Regions from separate parts of the Curtobacterium sp. 22159 genome, predicted to be linked through region 2. Evidence: predicted binding sites of a transcription regulator. Region 2 holds the regulator's gene; the other holds the start of a gene.
The links. The regulator HrcA, encoded in region 2, represses chaperone genes, less so after heat shock. The targets are predictions, from matches to a motif close to TTNGCACTCGNNNNNNNCGAGTGCNAA.
Positions count from the first base shown of each region.

Region 1: ACTJKO_RS11925 (Hsp20/alpha crystallin family protein) is a predicted target of HrcA. The motif match lies at 2,663-2,689, and genes of this name have one in related genera.

Region 1 covers NZ_JBQEPN010000009.1:105,184-114,421, forward strand. The annotation lists gene ACTJKO_RS11910 (SDR family oxidoreductase) at 7-840, shown strand; gene ACTJKO_RS11915 (manganese catalase family protein) at 872-1,753, shown strand; gene ACTJKO_RS11920 (hypothetical protein) at 1,835-2,155, opposite strand; gene ACTJKO_RS11925 (Hsp20/alpha crystallin family protein) at 2,166-2,606, opposite strand; gene ACTJKO_RS11930 (NYN domain-containing protein) at 2,826-3,563, shown strand; gene ACTJKO_RS11935 (MFS transporter) at 3,617-4,825, opposite strand; gene ACTJKO_RS11940 (ArsR/SmtB family transcription factor) at 4,881-5,195, shown strand; gene ACTJKO_RS11945 (hypothetical protein) at 5,361-5,543, shown strand; gene ACTJKO_RS11950 (MarR family winged helix-turn-helix transcriptional regulator) at 5,594-6,151, shown strand; gene ACTJKO_RS11955 (TetR/AcrR family transcriptional regulator) at 6,220-6,831, shown strand; gene ACTJKO_RS11960 (NAD(P)-dependent oxidoreductase) at 6,867-7,787, shown strand; gene ACTJKO_RS11965 (Gfo/Idh/MocA family protein) at 7,883-8,986, opposite strand; gene ACTJKO_RS11970 (sugar phosphate isomerase/epimerase family protein) at 8,983-9,238, opposite strand, start outside.
Region 2 covers NZ_JBQEPN010000008.1:14,114-23,351, forward strand. The annotation lists gene lepA (translation elongation factor 4) at 1-1,713, shown strand, start outside; gene ACTJKO_RS10615 (hypothetical protein) at 1,717-2,202, opposite strand; gene ACTJKO_RS10620 (DUF1990 family protein) at 2,325-2,972, shown strand; gene ACTJKO_RS10625 (HAD family hydrolase) at 2,969-3,667, opposite strand; gene hemW (radical SAM family heme chaperone HemW) at 3,696-4,913, shown strand; gene ACTJKO_RS10635 (DUF4870 domain-containing protein) at 4,930-5,319, opposite strand; gene hrcA (heat-inducible transcriptional repressor HrcA) at 5,427-6,443, shown strand; gene dnaJ (molecular chaperone DnaJ) at 6,572-7,681, shown strand; gene ACTJKO_RS10650 (16S rRNA (uracil(1498)-N(3))-methyltransferase) at 7,681-8,421, shown strand; gene ACTJKO_RS10655 (histidine triad nucleotide-binding protein) at 8,472-8,825, shown strand; gene ACTJKO_RS10660 (PhoH family protein) at 8,884-9,238, shown strand, end outside.

The sequences.
Region 1 (9,238 bases), on a different contig from region 2:
AGTGACATGAGCGAGCAGCAGCAGCCACCGGGGAGCGACCAGCAGCTCACACCGCAGGCCGACCACGGGGAGGAGTCCTACCGGGGGGCCGGCAAGCTGACCGGCCGACGGGCGGTGATCACCGGCGGGGACAGCGGCATCGGCAAGGCCGTCGCCATCGCCTTCGCCCGGGAAGGGGCGGACGTCCTCATCAGCTACCTCCCAGAGGAGGAGGACGACGCGCAGGACACGAAGCGCTGGATCGAGGAGGCCGGCCGGAAGGCGGTCCTGCTCCCCGGCGACGTCAGTGACCCGGCCTACTGCCGGAACGTGATCCAGACCGCCGTCGACGAACTCGGCGGACTGGACGTCCTCGTGAACAACGCGGCCTACCAGATGACGCACGAGACGCTCGAGGAGATCAGCGACGAGGAGTGGGACCACACCCTCGCGACGAACCTCAGCGCCTACTTCCACCTCGTGAAGGCCGCGCTGCCGCACCTCGGCCCGGGGTCGTCGATCATCGGGTCGAGCTCGGTGAACTCCGACAACCCGAAGCCCGACCTGGCGCCGTACGACGTCACGAAGGCGGGCGTCGCGAACCTCTCCGCAGCGCTCGCACAGCTGCTGGGCTCGCGGGGCATCCGGGTGAACAGCGTCGCGCCCGGGCCGATCTGGACACCCCTCATCCCGTCCACCATGCCGCCGGAGGAGGTCGAGCAGTTCGGCAAGCAGTCGCCGCTCGGACGCCCCGGGCAGCCGGCGGAACTCGCTCCCGTCTACGTCCTGCTCGCCAGCGACGACGGCAGCTACGTCTCCGGGGCGCGCGTCGCCGTGACCGGCGGCACCCCGATCCTCTGACCGAACGACCGAACCGAAACAGGAGAACGATTTGTACTTCCACAAGCAAGAGCTCCAGTTCAAGTCCACGCCCGACAAGCCCGACGCCGTCTACGCGCGGAAGCTGCAGGAGGTGCTCGGCGGTCAGTACGGTGAGATCTCCGTCGCCTTGCAGTACCAGTTCCAGGCGTGGAACATGCACATGCCCGGCAAGTACCGCGACCTCGTCTTCGGCATCGGCGCCGAGGAGATGGGGCACGTCGAGATGCTCGCGACGATGATCGCGCAGCTGCTCGAGAAGTCGCCGCTCGGCATCACCGAGGACGCGGTGCAGGACGACCCCACGGTCGCGGCCATCGTCGGCGGAACGGACGTGCAGCACGCCATCGTCGCCGGCGCCGGAGCGCGACCCGTCGACAGCAACGGGAACCCCTGGCAGGGCTCGTACATCACCGCCAGCGGCAACCTGCTCGCCGACTTCACGGCGAACGAGAACGCCGAGATGCAGGGACGTGTCCAGGCTGCGCGGCTCTACCACATGACGGACGACCACGGCGTGCGGGACCTGCTCGGCTTCCTCATCGCCCGTGACACCATGCACCAGAACATGTGGGCGTCGGCGGCTGCCGAACTCCGCGAGGCGGGGATCGAGGACTTCCCGGTGCCGAACAAGTTCCCGGAGTCGAAGCAGGCGAACGAGGTCGCGTACCAGTACCTCAACTTCTCCGACGGCGCGGAGGCCGGCAACGGCCCCTGGGCGAGCGGCCCCTCGTTCGACGGCAAGGGCGAGTACTCGTACCACGACGGCCCCACCACCTCGGTGCCGATGCCGCCGCCCACCCACCCGGACTCGCGCTTCTACGGCACCACCGAGCTGCCGAACATCGTCGAGAAGACCGCGGGCGTGGTGCAGGACAAGCTCAACAAGGAGTGACCGCACGACGACGGCGGGCGGTCGGACCTCGGTCCGGCCGCCCGCCGTCGTGTGTGTCTCCGGTGTGGGTACCGCTGGGCGTCAGCGCCCGGACCCGACGAGTTCGCGATCGTCGTCCGACGGGTCACGGTCCGGCTCCTGGTGGTCCACGTGGAACAACCCGGAGTACGCCCGCACCGCGCTCCACCCTGCGACCACCGCGATGGTGCCGACGACGCTCGACACCCACGGCAGGGCGAGCGAGTGCTCCCACGCGCCGGGCACGGTGACCCACGCGAGGAACGTCCCCGTCAACCCGCCGGTGAGCCCGAGGAGCATCGCGATCTGCCGGTCGAGGCTCGTCAGGGTGAGCGCGACCGTCACGGCGATGACCGCTGCGAGGGCGTTGAGGATCTCGAACAACGGCGAGCTCCTAGTCCCCGCCGTTGCCCGCGCCGACCGCCAGCTGCTCCTGGCCGCCGTTCACCGAGACCGCGATCTTCCGCGGCTTCGCGGACTCCTTGACCGGGATGGTGATGCTGAGCACGCCGTTGTCGTAGCCGGCCGTGATGCGCTCGGCGTCGAGCCCGTCGCCGAGCGTGAGCTGCCGGACGAACGTGCCGGGCTGCCGCTCACGCGTGATCCACTGCGAGCCCTCGGGGGCGCCGAGGGTGCGCTCCGCCCGGATGGTCAGGACCGAGCCGTCCACGTCGATGTCGACCGAGCCCGGGTCGATGCCCGGCAGGTCGACGTCGAGGACGTAGTGGTCGCCGGTGCGGTACAGGTCCATCGGCATCGAACGGGGTCCGGCGGAGCCGAGCAGGGAGCCGGCGAGACGGTCCAGCTCGCGGAACGGGTCGAAGTTCATCGTCATCGGAATCAACTCCTTCGTGTCTGTCATTGAGTCCCCTCGACTCAACTGTCTTCGTTTTAGCACTCGACCCTCAGGAGTGCCAAAAGATCGCTCGGAATCCGCTCGGAACCGGGCTCGGGCGACGGCGGTCAGTCCTCCCCAGTGGGTGGGGACGGAGTCGGTTCTGACAGCGACGCATCAAAGGGACGGCCCGCGCTCTGGCGCCGCTACGGTCTGGCCATGCGGGTCGGGGTCTACATCGACGGGTTCAATCTCTACTACGGAGCACGCAGCATCTGCGGGCGGTCCACTCCAGGCTGGCGATGGTTGGACCTCCGCGCACTGTCCGAGCGCGTACTCGCCGGGCCGGGTGCCTGCTGGGTCGACGACCCCGAAGTCGAACGCGTGGTGTACTGCACGGCGCGGGTGAACGGTGCGGACAACGTGGGCGGACAGCGAGACCAGGACACCTACCTCCGCGCACTGCACCGGCACGGGGCCGTCGACGAGGCCGCCATGGGCCAGTACGTGTCTCGCGTCGCGACCGCACCCTTGGCGACACCGGACCGGCGGGGACGCCCGCAACTCGCGCGCGCGAGCTGGCCGCTCCAGGTCCGTGACGACGAGGGCGTCGACGTGCCCGGGGCGACCTTCATGGCTTCGGTGGCACGTCGCGAGGAGAAGGGGTCAGACGTGAACGTCGCTTCGCACCTGCTCATCGACGTCCTGACGGGACGTGTTGACGCAGCGATCGTCATGAGCAACGACAGCGACCTCGAGTTCCCGATCCGGTTCGCTCGGGGGCACGTGCCGCTCGGACTCGTGAATCCGACGCCGGGGTACCCGGCGGGGAAGCTGAGCGGCGATCCCGGCGACGGGGTCGGAGGTCACTGGTGGTACCGGCTCAACGCGACGGACCTCCGTGCAGCGCAGCTACCAGAGCAGATCGACCACATCCGGAGACCCCGCGGCTGGTAGCGTGTACTCATACCGCTCGGCCCCTCTGGGGCCGAGTTTTCTTCTTCCGGCGATCAGTTCGACCGCCGTATGCGAGGGGTCGCAGCGGTGCGGACGCCGACGAGGACCGCGAGTACGGACCCGACCGTCAGGACCGCGCCGGCGACCGGGACGACCACCGGGCCACCCGACGGACCGGACGACAAGGCGGCGGAACCGATCAGCGGCGCGAGGGCGATCCCGACGTACATGGCCGTGGAGTACCAGGACAACGAGATCCCGGCTGCCTCGGGGCGGAGCTCCACGAGGAGGTGCTGCAGCGGCACGACCGCCGCGAACGCCACGACGCCGACGGCGAAGTACGTCAGGGCGGCACCGATCGGGGTGCCGTCCGTGGCGGAGAGCACGGCGAGCACGACCGCCTGCGCCGTCAGCGTCCCCACGAGCACGCGCGTGGTCCCGAGCCGGTCCACCAGGCGGCCGGCGACGAGGTTCCCCACGACGCCGCCCGCTCCGTAGACGAGGAGCAGGACGGCGAGCATGCCCGTGTCGGAGCCGACCGCCCGCGACGTGACCGCAGCGCTGAACAGGTACACGAGGTTGAACGCGGTCGTCAGGAGCACCGATCCGACGAGGGCCGCGCCGACGCCGGGACGCCGGAGGACGCCGAGCCGCTCGGTCATCCCGACCGCGGTACCGCTCGGGACGTTGCGCACGAGCACGAGGATCGCCGCGGCCACCGCGAAGGCGCCCACCGCCAGGACGGCCAGCGGGAGCCGCCATCCGCCGACGCCGGCGAGGGCCGTGCCTGCCGGTGAACCGACGGCCGTGGCGAACGTGAACCCGAGCGCGACCGTGCCGATCGCGCGGCCGCGTCGCTCCGCCGGCACCATGGTCGGCGCCGCGGCGGTGGCCGTCGGGACGAGTGCGGCGCCGCCGACGGCTGCCAGCGCTCGACCGACGTCGAACACGCCGACGCCGGACGCGGCGGCCGCGACGCCGGTGCCGACCCCGATCAGCACGAGGCCGGCCGCCATCAGGTGTGCGCGGTCGACGCGGGCGAGCAGGATCGAGACCGCGGGGGACCCGAGGGCGACGATGACGGCGTAGAGGGTGATGGACAGGCTGACCTGGGACTGGGGCGCCCCGAGCGAGCGGGCGATGTCGGGCAGGACGCCGGCGATGACGAAGGCGTTGGTGCCCACGACGAAGAGTCCGGCCGCGAGCACGCTCAGCCGGACGGTGGCCGAGCCGGAGTCGTACGATGGTTCGACGGATGTCATACGGTCAGCGTACGTCCTCCGTTCGATGATTGTCGAACTGTTTTTCGGAGGACGTGTGCCCGACTACCCCGTGCCGTCGATGGACGAGGTGCAGCTCGTCGACGTGATGCGCGCGCTCGCCGACCCGACGCGGCTCCGCATCGTGCAGATCCTCGCCGACGGGAAGCCTCGACCGAAGGCCGTCGAGCTGTGGGACGTAGACGTCACGAAGGCGACGATGTCGCACCACTTCCGGATCCTCCGCGAGGCCGGACTGACCCGGACGATCGTCGATGGCCGTTCGCACGCCATCCAGCTCCGGCGCGACGAACTCGACGCCCGGTTCCCAGGGCTGGTCGCGGCGGTCACCGGTGGAGGCGCCGGTCACTGAGCCGCCGGCGCCGGGGTGAATTACACGGAAGTAGTTCACGTGCTCGAACTGTTCGATGCGCGAACCGTACAGAACACGAATAGTTCGTTGCGCTGATCGTTCAGTTCGTGAAAGTCTTCTGATCGTCCGCAGGGGACAGCAAGGAAGCAGGAAGGCGGTATCGAAATGCACAGCACGTACACCGGGATGCCGCGACAAGCACGCCTCGGCGGGACGCACACCCGCGTCGGCCTGACCGACCCCGCCGTGATCGACGCGTACGTCGAGCGCCGCATCCAGGACCCGTCGCTGCTGTCGAGCCGCGCCGAGCCGTCCTACGCGGACTTCTTCACCGCACCCGCAGCGTAGGGTCCGGCCCACCCGACCCCGACCTCCAGGCAGAGAGAACACCTGACCAGATGCCGCTGACCGTCGTCCGCCGTGAGCACATGCACCTCTACGCCCGGGAGCCCCGGTCGCGTGCCGCGAAGAGCGCCGTCGACGCGCTCCTCCGGCTGCAGCACGCCGAGGAACAGCAGCTCGAGCAGGCCCGGTCCGAGAGCGGCCTCACCAAGAACGAGTTCCTCGCCGTCCGGTACATGCTCCAGGCGCACCGTGACGGACGTCCGATGGGGCCGAAGGACCTCGCCGTGATGCTCAACGTGTCCAACGCGTCCGTGACGAAGATCGTCGACGGACTCGTGGACAAGGGCGACTTCGTCCGCGCCCCGCACCCGACCGACCGCCGGGCCCAGGTGCTCGAGCCCACGGTGCAGGCAGCGGAGAAGATCGACGCGTCGTACGCCCGCTTCCACGAGGCCGTGGTCGAGGTGATGGACCACCTCTCCACCGAGGAGAACGACGTCCTCGCACGTTGTCTGTCGCAGATCACCGAGGCGCTCGCGGACGGTGCGCCCGTGCCGGTCGACGAGTACACGGTCGATCCGGACGGGATCGCGGAGCCGTACGACTCCTGATCCGACGGCCGGGTGGCGGGGTCGAGCCGCGCCTCCCGGAAAAAACCTTCCAGCGGTAAGTTGGGGGGATGACGCAGCCTGCCGACGACGAAGCGGCCGCACCGCGACGCGGTGGGTACCGGAAGGGTGCCGAGCGTCGGGCGCAGATCCTGGACGAGATGATCCGGATGGTCGCCGACCAGGGGGTGGACGCGTCCTCGCTCCGATCGGTCGCGGAGGCGCTCGGCATCACCCACGCCGCGCTCAGGCACTACTTCCCGAGTCGTGACGAACTGCTGCTCGCCGTCTACCGCGAGCACGAGGTGCGGGAACAGAGCGCTCCGGACCGCATGAAGTCGGCCATCGGGGACATGCGGGAGAGCGCCTCCCGGAACCGGGCGGTCCCAGGGCTCGTGCAGCTCTACACGACGCTCGCGGCCGACGCGGTGCAGGAGGGGCACCCGGCCACGCGGGAGTTCATGCGCGAGCGGTTCACCCGACTCCGAGCGGACCTCGCGACGCTGATCGAGGCGGACCAGGCCGCCGGACGGATCCGGGCGGACCTCGACCCCGCCGACCTCGCGAGCCTCAGCATCGCCGCGTCCGACGGCTTGCAGGTGCAGTGGCTGCTCGACCCGGACGCCGTCGACGGCGAGCGGGTGCTCCGCCTGCTCGAGCAGATCGTCCCTCCCGGCCGCTGACCCCGCCACCGTCAGCGGTCTGCCACACTCCAGGCATGAGCACGGAGCCAGCACCGGACGGCATGGTCCGTCCGCGGATCGGGATCGTCGGTGTCGGCCGCATGGGCTCCGCGGTCCTGCGCCGACTCCTCGGTACCGGGTGGACGGTCGCGGCGCACGACCTGGACCCCGGGCGCGACTCGGAGGTCACCCGGGCGGGAGGCCGGTGGTGTGGCGACCTCGTCGAGCTGGTGCGGTGGGCCGACGTCGTGCTCACCGTCCTGCCCGACGGCGACGTCGTGCGCGACGCACTGACGGGGGAGGTGCTCGCCGCTGCCGGGCCCGGAACGGTCTGGGTCGACCTGACCTCGGGAGCCCCCGACACGACACGGGCCCTCGCGGAGCGTGCCGCCGCGCAGGGGGTGCTGCTGCTCTCGGCGCCGATCGGGGGATCGCCCGACGACGCCCTGCACGGCCGGCTGCAGTTCTTCGCCGGTGGCCCGCCGGAGGCGCTCGTCGCTGCGCGTCCCGTGCTCGAGACGCTCGCCCGCCCGGGTGGGATCCGTGTCGTCGGCGAGGACGCGCCCGCGACGCAGACGGTGAAGCTGCTCGTGAACGCGCTCTGGTTCGCCTCCGCCGTCGCCACCGGCGAAGCGCTCCTCGTCGCACAGGCTGCGGGGATCGAACCCGGGCGGATGCAGGAACTCCTGTCCGGGACGGCCGGGGCGAGTGCTTTCTCCGACGACCACTTCGGCCGGTACCTCGGCGGCGACGACCTCGAGACCTTCGGCATCGACGGTGTCGTCACGGAGCTCCGGAACCTCCGGGCTGCTGCGGGTGACCTCCGCACGCCGGTGCTCGACACGTCCCTCCGACAGCACGAGGACGCCCTCGCGCACTTCGGGCCGGCGCTCGGTGAACTGCTCGGTGTCCGGCTCCTCGAAGAGCAGAACGAGCGGTCGCTCCGCGGCTGCTGACCCGGGCCGTCGTGGCGGAGGTGAGCCGCGCCTCCTGGCTCGTGCACGTGGAAGGGCCGGCCCCGACGGGACCGGCCCTCCCACGAAGTGAGGGACTACGCCGTGAGCACCGCGGCCGACGGATCGAAGTCCTCCGGCAGCGGCGGGATCGCGTCCACCGTCGACGTGATGTCCACCGCGGACCCCGACTCCGCCGCGTCGCGGATCCCCAGGAGCACGTCGAGGACGTGCAGCGCGACCGCACCCGAGGCGCGTTCCGGCCGGTCCTCGGCGATGGCCCGGGCGAGCTCGACGACGCCCGTGCCCCGGCCCCAGGTGGAGCCGACCGCCTCGAGCGTCTCGGGCTCCTCCTGGCCGTACCGCCAGAGCCGGGAGGCGCCCTCGAACGTGTTCGGGTCCGGCAGCGAGATCGTGCCGAGCGTGCCGTTGATCTCGACGAAGCCCATGCGCGGCAGGGCGTGCTGGAACGAGAACGTCGACTGCGCCGACTGGCCGCCGGCGAACTCGATCAGGGCCGCGTGGTGCGTGGGCACCTCGACCGGGAACGTCTCGCCGGCCCGGGGGCCGGAGGCGATGGTGCGGCGGTCGAGGGACTTCGACGACACGGCCTGCACGCGCGAGGCGGTGCCGAAGGCGTGCACGAGCGTCGTCACGTAGTACGGGCCCATGTCGAACAGGGGGCCGGCGCCGGTGGCGAACAGGAAGTCCGGGTTCGGGTGCCACGCCTCGGGTCCGGGGACGTGGAACAGCGTCGTGGCGGTGAGCGGCTCGCCGATGTCACCGCGGGCGATGGCGCGGAGCGCGGTCTGGATGCCCGCACCGAGCACGGTGTCCGGCGCGGTCGCGACGCGGAGCCCCTTGGCCTTCGCGGACGCCAGGACCGCGGCTGCCGAATCGTGGTCGGTCGCGATCGGCTTCTCGCTCCAGACGTGCTTCCCGGCGTCGATGATCTGCTGGTCGACCTCGGCGTGCGCGGCGGGGATCGTCAGGTTGATCACGATCGAGACGTCGTCACGGGCGAGGAGCTCCTCGACCGTGCCCGATGCGCCGACGCCGTACTCCGCCGCCTGGGCAGCGGCGCGGTCGAGCAGCACGTCGGCGACGAAGCGGACCTCGACATCGGCGAACTTCGTCAGGTTCTCGAGGTACTGCGTGGAGATGTTGCCGGCACCGATGATGCCGATCCCGACACGGGTCACTTGTCGTTGTCCCGGAGCCACGCGAGCGACTCGGCGATGCCCTCGAAGACGTCACCCTTGTACGCGTCGAACTCGACGACGCGGATGGCCTGCGGTGCGGCGGCGAGGATCGCGGGGACGTCCACGTCGCCCTGGCCGGCCGGGGTCTGGTTCTCGAACGCACGCTGGAGCGCCTCGGGCACGATGAGCGCGCTCTCGGACGAGGGCAGCGCGGTGCGGATGTCACCGTCGACCTTGCCGTCCTTGACGTGG
Region 2 (9,238 bases):
GTCGAGGACCGCGCGATGCGTGCGCAGTACCTCGACCGCATGGACATCGAGCGCGAACGCGGCATCACGATCAAGTCGCAGGCCGTCCGCATGCCGTGGGAGCTCGACGGCGAGACCTTCGCGCTCAACATGATCGACACGCCGGGCCACGTCGACTTCTCCTACGAGGTGTCCCGCTCCCTCGCCGCGTGCGAGGGCGCGATCCTGCTCGTGGACGCCGCGCAGGGGATCGAGGCGCAGACGCTGGCGAACCTCTACCTGGCGCTGGAGAACGACCTCGAGATCATCCCGGTCCTCAACAAGATCGACCTGCCCGCGGCCGAGCCCGAGAAGTACGCGGCGGAGCTCGCCCAGCTGATCGGTGGTTCGCCGGACGACGTGCTGCGCGTCTCGGGCAAGACGGGTGTCGGCGTGCCGGAGCTCCTGGACCGCGTCGTGCGGACGGTGCCGGCGCCGGTCGGTGACGTCGAGGCCGAGCCCCGCGCAATGATCTTCGACTCGGTCTACGACAGCTACCGGGGAGTCGTGACGTACGTGCGGATGGTGGACGGCACCATCAAACCGCGCGAGAAGGTCCAGATGATGTCGACGAAGACGACACACGAGATCCTCGAGATCGGGGTGTCGTCGCCGGAGCCGAAGCCGACGAAGGGCCTCAGCGTCGGTGAGGTGGGCTACCTCATCACGGGCGTGAAGGACGTGCGCCAGTCGAAGGTCGGCGACACGGTCACGAACGCGCAGAAACCCGCGACGGACGCGCTGCCGGGCTACACGGACCCGAAGCCGATGGTCTTCTCCGGTCTGTACCCGATCGACGGCTCCGACTACCCCGACCTGCGTGAGGCGCTCGACAAGCTCAAGCTGTCGGACGCCGCCCTGGTCTACGAGCCGGAGACCTCCGTCGCGCTCGGGTTCGGGTTCCGCTGCGGGTTCCTCGGCCTGCTCCACCTCGAGATCATCACCGAGCGGCTCTCGCGCGAGTTCGGGCTCGACCTCATCACCACCGCCCCGAGCGTGATCTACGACGTCACCACCGAGGACGGCGCCACGGTCGAGGTGACGAACCCGTCCGAGTTCCCGTCCGGCCGCATCGTCGAGGTCCGTGAGCCGATGGTGCGCGCGGCGATCCTCGCGCCGAAGGACTACGTCGGCGCCATCATGGAGCTCTGCCAGTCGCGTCGCGGTTCGCTGCTCGGCATGGAGTACCTCGGCGAGGACCGCGTCGAGCTGCGCTACCAGATCCCGCTCGGCGAGATCGTCTTCGACTTCTTCGACCAGCTGAAGAGCAAGACGCAGGGGTACGCCTCGCTCGACTACGAACCCTCGGGCGACCAGGCGGCCGACCTCGTGAAGGTCGACATCCTCCTGCAGGGCGACCAGGTCGACGCGTTCAGCGCGATCGTGCACCGCGACAAGGCCTACGCGTACGGCACGATGATGGCCGAGCGCCTCCGGAAGCTCATCCCGCGGCAGCAGTTCGAGGTCCCGATCCAGGCGGCCATCGGCGCGCGCATCATCGCGCGCGAGAACATCCGCGCGATGCGCAAGGACGTCCTCGCGAAGTGCTACGGCGGTGACATCACCCGCAAGCGCAAGCTCCTCGAGAAGCAGAAGGAGGGCAAGAAGCGCATGAAGATGGTCGGTCGCGTCGAGGTCCCGCAGGAAGCCTTCATCGCTGCGCTCTCCGGTGACGTCGAAGAGAAGAAGAAGTAGCGGTCAGCGCGTCGACCGGGCGCGCGCGGCCGCCAGGACGAGTGCCGGGAGGCTCGCCGCGGCCAGTCCTGCGAGCGCGGTCCGCAGGATGACGAGTCCGGTGGCCGCCTCGGCGTCGCGCTGCACCCCCGCGGCGGACCCGGCCACCACCGCCCCGACCACCATGGCCAGCGTCGCGGACGCGAGGACGTAGGGCAGGCCGGGCGCCCGGTGTCGGCGCACCGCGAGCACGAGCGTCGCTGCGAGGAGGAGCACCCCGGCGCCCGCAGCACACGCGGCGATCGCGGCGACGGCGTCGGCCGCGTCGAACGTGCCCGAGACCGCGGGCGGCACGGACCGGTACCGGACCGGCGCGCCGGTGCCGGCCGTCGCCCACGTGACGGCGGCGCGGGCCGTCGCGGCCAGCCCGAACGCGGCGACGGTGAGCACGGCGAACGCCGCCGTCGTGCGGTCGACGGTCTGCCGGAGTGCGGGGGTGGGGCGTGGCACGGACCAACGATAGGGGCGCGGCGGACGTGTGTCGGGCCTCCCGTTCGGGGTGCGCGGATCGTGGGCCCGGCCGACCGACGCTGGTTCGTGTCGTGCCGGACCCCACAAGTAGCATGGGCGCCATGAGCACCCGCGGCAGCTACCGGACCGCCCTGACGTACGGAGCCGTGGGTGCGACCCAGGCGCCGGACCTCATGACGTACCCGCCGGAGGGCTTCGTCCCGTCCGAGTCGCGCTCCCGGATCGGTCACGGCGACCAGCGCTTCGAGACCGCGGTCACGCAGGCGCTCACGTGGCAGATCCAGGAGCGCAGCGGCATCCGGGTGCACGTCGAGGACCAGCCCGACGACGACGAGGTGCGCTACAACCCGGTGACGTTCGACGACGCCGGTGTGCCGATCGCGCCGGCGTCGATCGGGACGCCCCGCGTCGAGAAGTTCGCGCCGGACGGCACGCCGCTGCTGACGGCGGGGACGACGGCGACGCTCACCATGCACGCGTTCGGGCAGACGGTGCAGGCGCCGGTCCGGGTCGTGTCGATCATCGACGAGACCGACCGCAAGGGGTTCGCGTACGGCACGCTCGAGGGGCACCCGCTCTCGGGCGAGGAGTCGTTCGTGGTCGAGCGGACGCCGGACGGGTCCGTGTGGCTGCAGATCCGGCAGTTCTCGCAGCCGTCCAGCCGGAAGTGGCGGTTCGTCGCACCGCTGCTGCGTCGGCAGCAGAAGGTGATGGCGGAGAAGTACCTGGCCGCCCTCCGCGGCGACTAAGCGCTGCGGAGGGGCGGCAGCGCCGCGATCGCGTCCTCGATGAGCTGTGCGTCGTCGACGCAGTTCCGCGCGACGGTCACCGCGCTGGTCGCCCGCAGCGCGGCGACGTCGTAGACGCCGGTCGCGACCGCGAGGAACGGGATGCCGACGGCGTCGGCGGCCTCGCCGTCGCGCGGGGTGTCCCCGACGATGATCGCCCGTGTGCCCGCGAGGGCCTCGGCGGCGCGCGCGGTCACCCCGGCCCGCTCGACCTCGGTGTCACCGAAGAACGAGTGCGCCCAGTCGAACGCGTCGACGTCGAACCCCGCACCCTGCAGCTTCACCCGGGCACGGTACGCGGAGTTGCCGGTCAGCAGTCCGTTGCGCCAGCCGAGTGCTGCGAACCGGGCGACGAGCGCCGCGGCCCCGGGCGCGGGAGTGCGGTGGTCGCCGGAGCGGTGGCGTTCCTCGGTGAGGTCGCGCAGGTGCCCGCTGACCGTCGGAATGAGGTCGTCGTCGAGGTCGTGCGCGCGGACGTGTTCGGCGATGAGGCCGGCGTCGGTCCGGCCGTGCTGGTGTCCGACCCGCAGCACCAGGTCCCGCCCGACCGCGCGTTCGAGCGCCAGGTGGTAGAGGTTGCCCGGCGACGAGGCGTTCATCACGAGGGTGCCGTCGATGTCCCAGAGCACGGTGGTGGGGACGCTGTGGTGCTCCATGCCTCCATCATGACGGACAATGGAGTCCATGCCGAGTGCTCTCCCGATCGCCGATCCCGCCCCCGCGGACGGGCTGATCTCGCCGGTGACAGGAGCGGGCGAGGTGCCGTTCGGCGTCTACGTGCACGTGCCGTTCTGCCGGGTCCGCTGCGGCTACTGCGACTTCAACACGTACACCGCGTCCGAGCTGCGCGGGGTGCGGCGTGACGACTACGCCGGGCACGCGGTCCGCGAGATCGCGTGGGCGGCGTCGGTGCTCGACCACTCCGGGGTGCCGCGGCGGCCGGTCTCGACCGTGTTCTTCGGCGGGGGCACCCCGACGATGCTCCCGGCATCGGATCTCGCGATGATCCTGCGCGCGATCGACGACACGTGGGGGATCGTGCCCGGTGCCGAGGTCACGACGGAGGCGAACCCCGACTCGGTCGACGAGACCTCGCTGGCGACCCTCCGCGACGGCGGGTTCACCCGCGTGAGCTACGGCATGCAGTCCGCGGTGCCGCACGTCCTCGCGACGCTGGACCGCACGCACGACCCCGAGCGGGTCCCGCTCGTCGTGGACCTCGCGAAGCAGCAGGGCCTGGACGTCTCGCTGGACCTCATCTACTCCACGCCGGGGGAGTCCCTCGACGACTGGCGCACGTCGCTCGACGCTGCCCTCGCTTGCGAGCCGGACCACGTGTCGGCGTACTCGCTCATCGTCGAGGAGGGCACGGCGATGGGCCGGCAGGTCGCCCGCGGCGAACTGCCCGCGCCGGACGACGACCTCGCCGCCGACATGTACGAGCTCGCGGACCAGGTGCTCGGTGACGCCGGGTACTCCTGGTACGAGGTCTCGAACTGGGCGCGCGGCGAGCAGCACGCCAGTCGGCACAACCTCTCCTACTGGAAGGGGCACGACTGGTGGGGGGTCGGCCCGGGCGCGCACTCGGCCGTCGCGGGCACCCGCTGGTGGAACGTGAAGCACCCGGCCGCCTACGCGAACCGGGTGCTGCAGGGGGAGTCGCCGGCCGCCGGCCGAGAGTCCCTCGACGACGAGACCCGCTACGTCGAACGCGTGCTGCTCGCGGCGAGGGTGCGTGGCGAGCTCGCGACCTCGGAGCTCCGCCAGGAGGCGCGGGGCCGGGTCGCCGGCCTCATCGCACGCGGACTCGTGGACGGGGCGGCCGCGGTGCGGGGGCGCATCGAGTTGACCCTGCAGGGGCGTCTGCTCGCCGACGCGGTCGTGCGCGAGCTGCTCGACTGAGCAGGCGGCCCGGCGGCTACTGCTTGATGAACTCGATCGAGAGCGGGTAGCGGTAGAACTGCCCGCGGTTCGCGGCGACGGCGGCCATGATCCCGAAGACCACGGTGAGGATGCCGATCACCGGGAGGAGCAGCGCGCCGATCAGGACGATGGTCAGCAAGCCCGCGACGACGTAGGCGATCCCCATCGTGATGTGGAAGTTGAGGGCCGCACGGGTGTGCTCGCGGATGAACTGCCCACGGTCGCGCAGCACGAGGTAGGCGACGAGCGGCGCCACGAAGTTGAAGAAGATGCCGCCGATGTGGGTGAGCGTGGCCCAGAGGCGCTGGTCCTCGGGGGTCATCGGCTGCGGCGGGGTGTACCCGGCGGGGTACTGCGGGCCGCCGGGCTGCTGTCCGTAGGTCATGCGGGCAGCGTATCGGCAGGCTGTGGAGAAGTCCCGGTCCGTCGGCGGTCGGGCGTAGGATCAGCAGTCGACACGTCCGAGTGCCAGAACGAGTGGAAGGGGTCCGGGTGGTCAGCGAACGCAGCGTCGAGGTCCTCAAGGCCATCGTGCGGGACTACGTCGCCTCCCGCGAACCGGTGGGCTCGAAGACGATCGTGGAGCGGCACGCCTTCGGGGTCAGCGCCGCGACGATCCGCAACGACATGGCGCAGCTCGAGGACGAACAGCTCATCGCGGCACCGCACACATCGTCCGGCCGGGTCCCCACCGACAAGGGGTACCGGGTGTTCGTCGACCACCTGGCCGGCGCGCGCCCGCTCTCGAGCGCACAGCGGCACGCCATCGAGACGTTCCTCGGGGCGCCGAACGACCTCGACGAGGTCCTCGGCCGCACGGTCCGGCTGCTCAGCCAGCTCACCAACCAGGTCGCGCTCGTGCAGTACCCGTCGATGGTCCGCGCCCGGGTGCAGCACATCGAGCTCGTGCGCCTCGGCGACAACCGGCTCATGGTGGTGCTCATCACGGACACCGCGCGGGTCGAGCAGCGGGTCGTCGAGACCGACGTGGTCCTCGACGAAGCGGGGCTCACCGAACTCCGGGCCGTGGTGAACGGTGCCACCGTCGGGCTCCTGCTGCAGGACGTCGCACCGGCGCTCCGGGCCGTCCCGCAGCAGATCCGCCCCGACGCCCAGCCGCTCGCCGGCGTGGTCGTGGCCACGCTCATCGAACAGCTCGCGGCGAACCGGCAGGACCGCCTCGTGATGGCCGGCGCGGCGAACCTCGCGAAGAGCGAACAGGACTTCTCCGGCGGCCTCTTCCCCGTGCTCGAGGCGATCGAGGAACAGGTCACCCTGCTCCGGCTGTTCGGCGAGATGCAGATCGACGACGGCGTCGCGGCCCGCATCGGTGTGGAGAACGCCGAGTACGGGCTCGACGCGACCAGCATCGTCGCCGGCGGCTACCTGGCCGGCGGCGAGGTCGCCCGGCTCGGGGTGCTCGGGCCGACCCGCATGGACTACGGCACGAACATGGCCGCCGTGCGCGCCGTCGCCCGGTACCTGTCCAAACTCCTGGGCGAACATTGATCCCGGCCCCGCACGCCTGAGCGGGTCGACCCGAGCGGGCGATCCGCGCCTCCAGGCCCACCGACGACCACCCGGACCACGGCGACCGCCGCTCCGGACCGACCGAACCGAAACCGACTGAGGGATACGTGGCAGACCACTACGACGTCCTCGGCGTCCAGCCGGACGCCTCCGATGCCGACATCAAGAAGGCGTACCGCCGTCTGGCGCGCGAACTGCACCCGGACGTGAACCCGAGCCCGGAAGCGGCAGAGCGCTTCAAGGAGGTGACGCACGCGTACGACGTGCTGAGCGACCCCGAACAGCGACGCCGGTACGACGCGGGCCCGCAGGCCGACAGCCCGTTCGGCGGCGCCGGCGGGTTCAGCGACATCTTCGACGCGTTCTTCGGCGGCGGGGGCGGTGGTGGCCGCGGCAACGGGCCCCGGAGCCGTGCCGAGCGCGGTCAGGACGCCCTGCTCCGGATCGACGTCGACCTCGACGAGGTCGTCTTCGGCACCCACAAGGACGTCGAGGTCGACACCGCCGTCCTGTGCGAGACGTGCGGCGGATCGTGCGCCGCGCCCGGCACCCACCCGCAGACGTGCGACATCTGCGGCGGCACCGGGCACATCCAGCGGCAGGTCCGGTCGCTGCTCGGCAACGTCGTGACCAGCGCACCGTGCGGCACCTGCCGCGGCTACGGAACGGTCATCCCGAACCCCTGCCCGACGTGCCAGGGGCAGGGACGCGTGCGTGCCCGGCGCACCGTGCCGGTCGACGTCCCCGCCGGCGTCGAGACCGGTCTGCGCCTGCAGATGCCCGGCCAGGGCGAGGTCGGACCGGCCGGCGGCCCCTCGGGCGACCTCTACCTCGAGATCCGGGTCCGTCACCACGACGTGTTCAGCCGCGACGGGGACGACCTCCTCGCCACGCTCGAGGTGCAGATGACCGATGCCATCCTGGGCACCACGGCGACGATCGACGGGCTCGACGGGCCCGTCGACCTCGAGATCCGCCCGGGCGTGCAGAGCGCGGACGTCCTCGTGATCAAGGACCGTGGCGTCACGAAGCTCCGCGGGAACGGTCGCGGTGACCTGCGGGTCGGCGTGCAGGTGGTGACGCCCACGAAGCTGTCGCACAAGGAACGCCAGCTCGTCGAACAGCTCGCGAAGTCGCACAAGGCCGCCAAGCCGCAGCTCGCCCGCTTCCAGCAGGGCATGTTCGGCAAGCTCCGCGACCGGTTCTTCAACTTCTGATGGCCTCGCTCTACCTCGTCGGGTCGCTCGACGGCGTCGCGGTCGGCGACACGGTCCCGCTCGACGGGGCGGAGGGGCGCCACGCGGTGTCCGTCGCCCGGGTCCGCGTGGGGGAGACCCTGCGGCTCGGCGACGGTCGGGGCACGGTGGTGACCGGCGCCGTCACGTCCCTCGGTCGAGACACGCTCACACTGTCGGTGTCGTCCGTGACCGTCGACGAACCACCGTCGCCCTCGCTCACCCTCGTGCAGGCGCTCGCGAAGGGCGGGCGCGACGAGATGGCGGTGCAGGCGGCGACGGAGATCGGCGTCGACCGCGTCGTCCCCTGGTCCGCGGCGCGCAGCGTCTCCCGGTGGGAGGGCGCGAAGGTCGACAAGGGCCGCGCGCGGTGGGCGTCGATCGCGCACGAGGCGTCGAAGCAGGCGATCCGCTCGCGGGTGCCCGTGGTCGACGAGCCCGTCACCACCGCCCAGCTGGCCGCCGCGGGAGCGGGTGGTCCGCGTGCCGTGCTCGTGCTGGACCCGGTCGGCGACGTGCGGTTGTCCGAGTGGGCACCGGCGGCCGACGTCGACGAGATCGTGCTCGTCGTCGGGCCCGAGGGCGGCATCGACCCGTCCGAGTTCGACCGGCTCGTCGCCGCGGGAGCGGTACGGGTGCGGCTCGGCGACACCGTGCTCCGGACCTCGACCGCGGGCCCGGCTGCGCTCGCGGTCCTCCAGACGCGCCTCGGACGCTGGTGACCAGCCGATCGGGAAGGCGGTGCGTCGGTGCCGCGTTCTACGATGGAGCAATGAGCACCAGCACGCCGAGCATCTTCTCCCGGATCATCGCGCGCGAGATCCCGGCCACCGTCGTCGCCGAGGACGACCGCGTGATCGCGATCGAGGACATCGCGCCGAAGGCGCCCGTCCACGTGCTCGTCATCCCCAAGACCGAGGAGTACGCGAACGTCACCGAGCTCGCCGCCGGCGACCCGGACCTCCTCGCCCACGTGGTCGCCACCGCGCAGCGCATCGCCGACGAGCGCGCCGGCGGCCAGTTCCGACTCGTCTTCAACACCGGCGAAGCCGCCGGTCAGACCGTGTTCCACGTGCACGCGCACGTACTCGCAGGTGAACTGCAGGAAGGCACCCTTGCCGGCTAACGAACCAGCTTCCTCCGCTCCCGAGACGACCGTCGACATCCAGGTCGACGGCATCGCGATGGTGCAGCTCCTCGGTCCGCAGGACCGGCTGCTGAAGACCGTCGAACGGCAGTACCCCGGCGTCCGTGTGCTCGTCCGCGGCAACGAGGTGTCACTGTCCGGACCGGAGCGCGACGTCAGCCGCGCGCACGCCCTCGTCGACGAACTCGTCGCGATGGTCAAGCGCGGCCAGGACATCGGCCCGTCCGACATCCCCGTCTCGGCACGCCTCCTCGACGAGGACCGCAAGCCGTCCGACACCTTCGGCACGCCGATCGTGTCGAGCCGCGGCAAGTCCGTCCGTCCGAAGACCGACGGGCAGCGCGCCTACGTCGACGCGATCGACGAGCACACCATCACGTTCGGCATCGGCC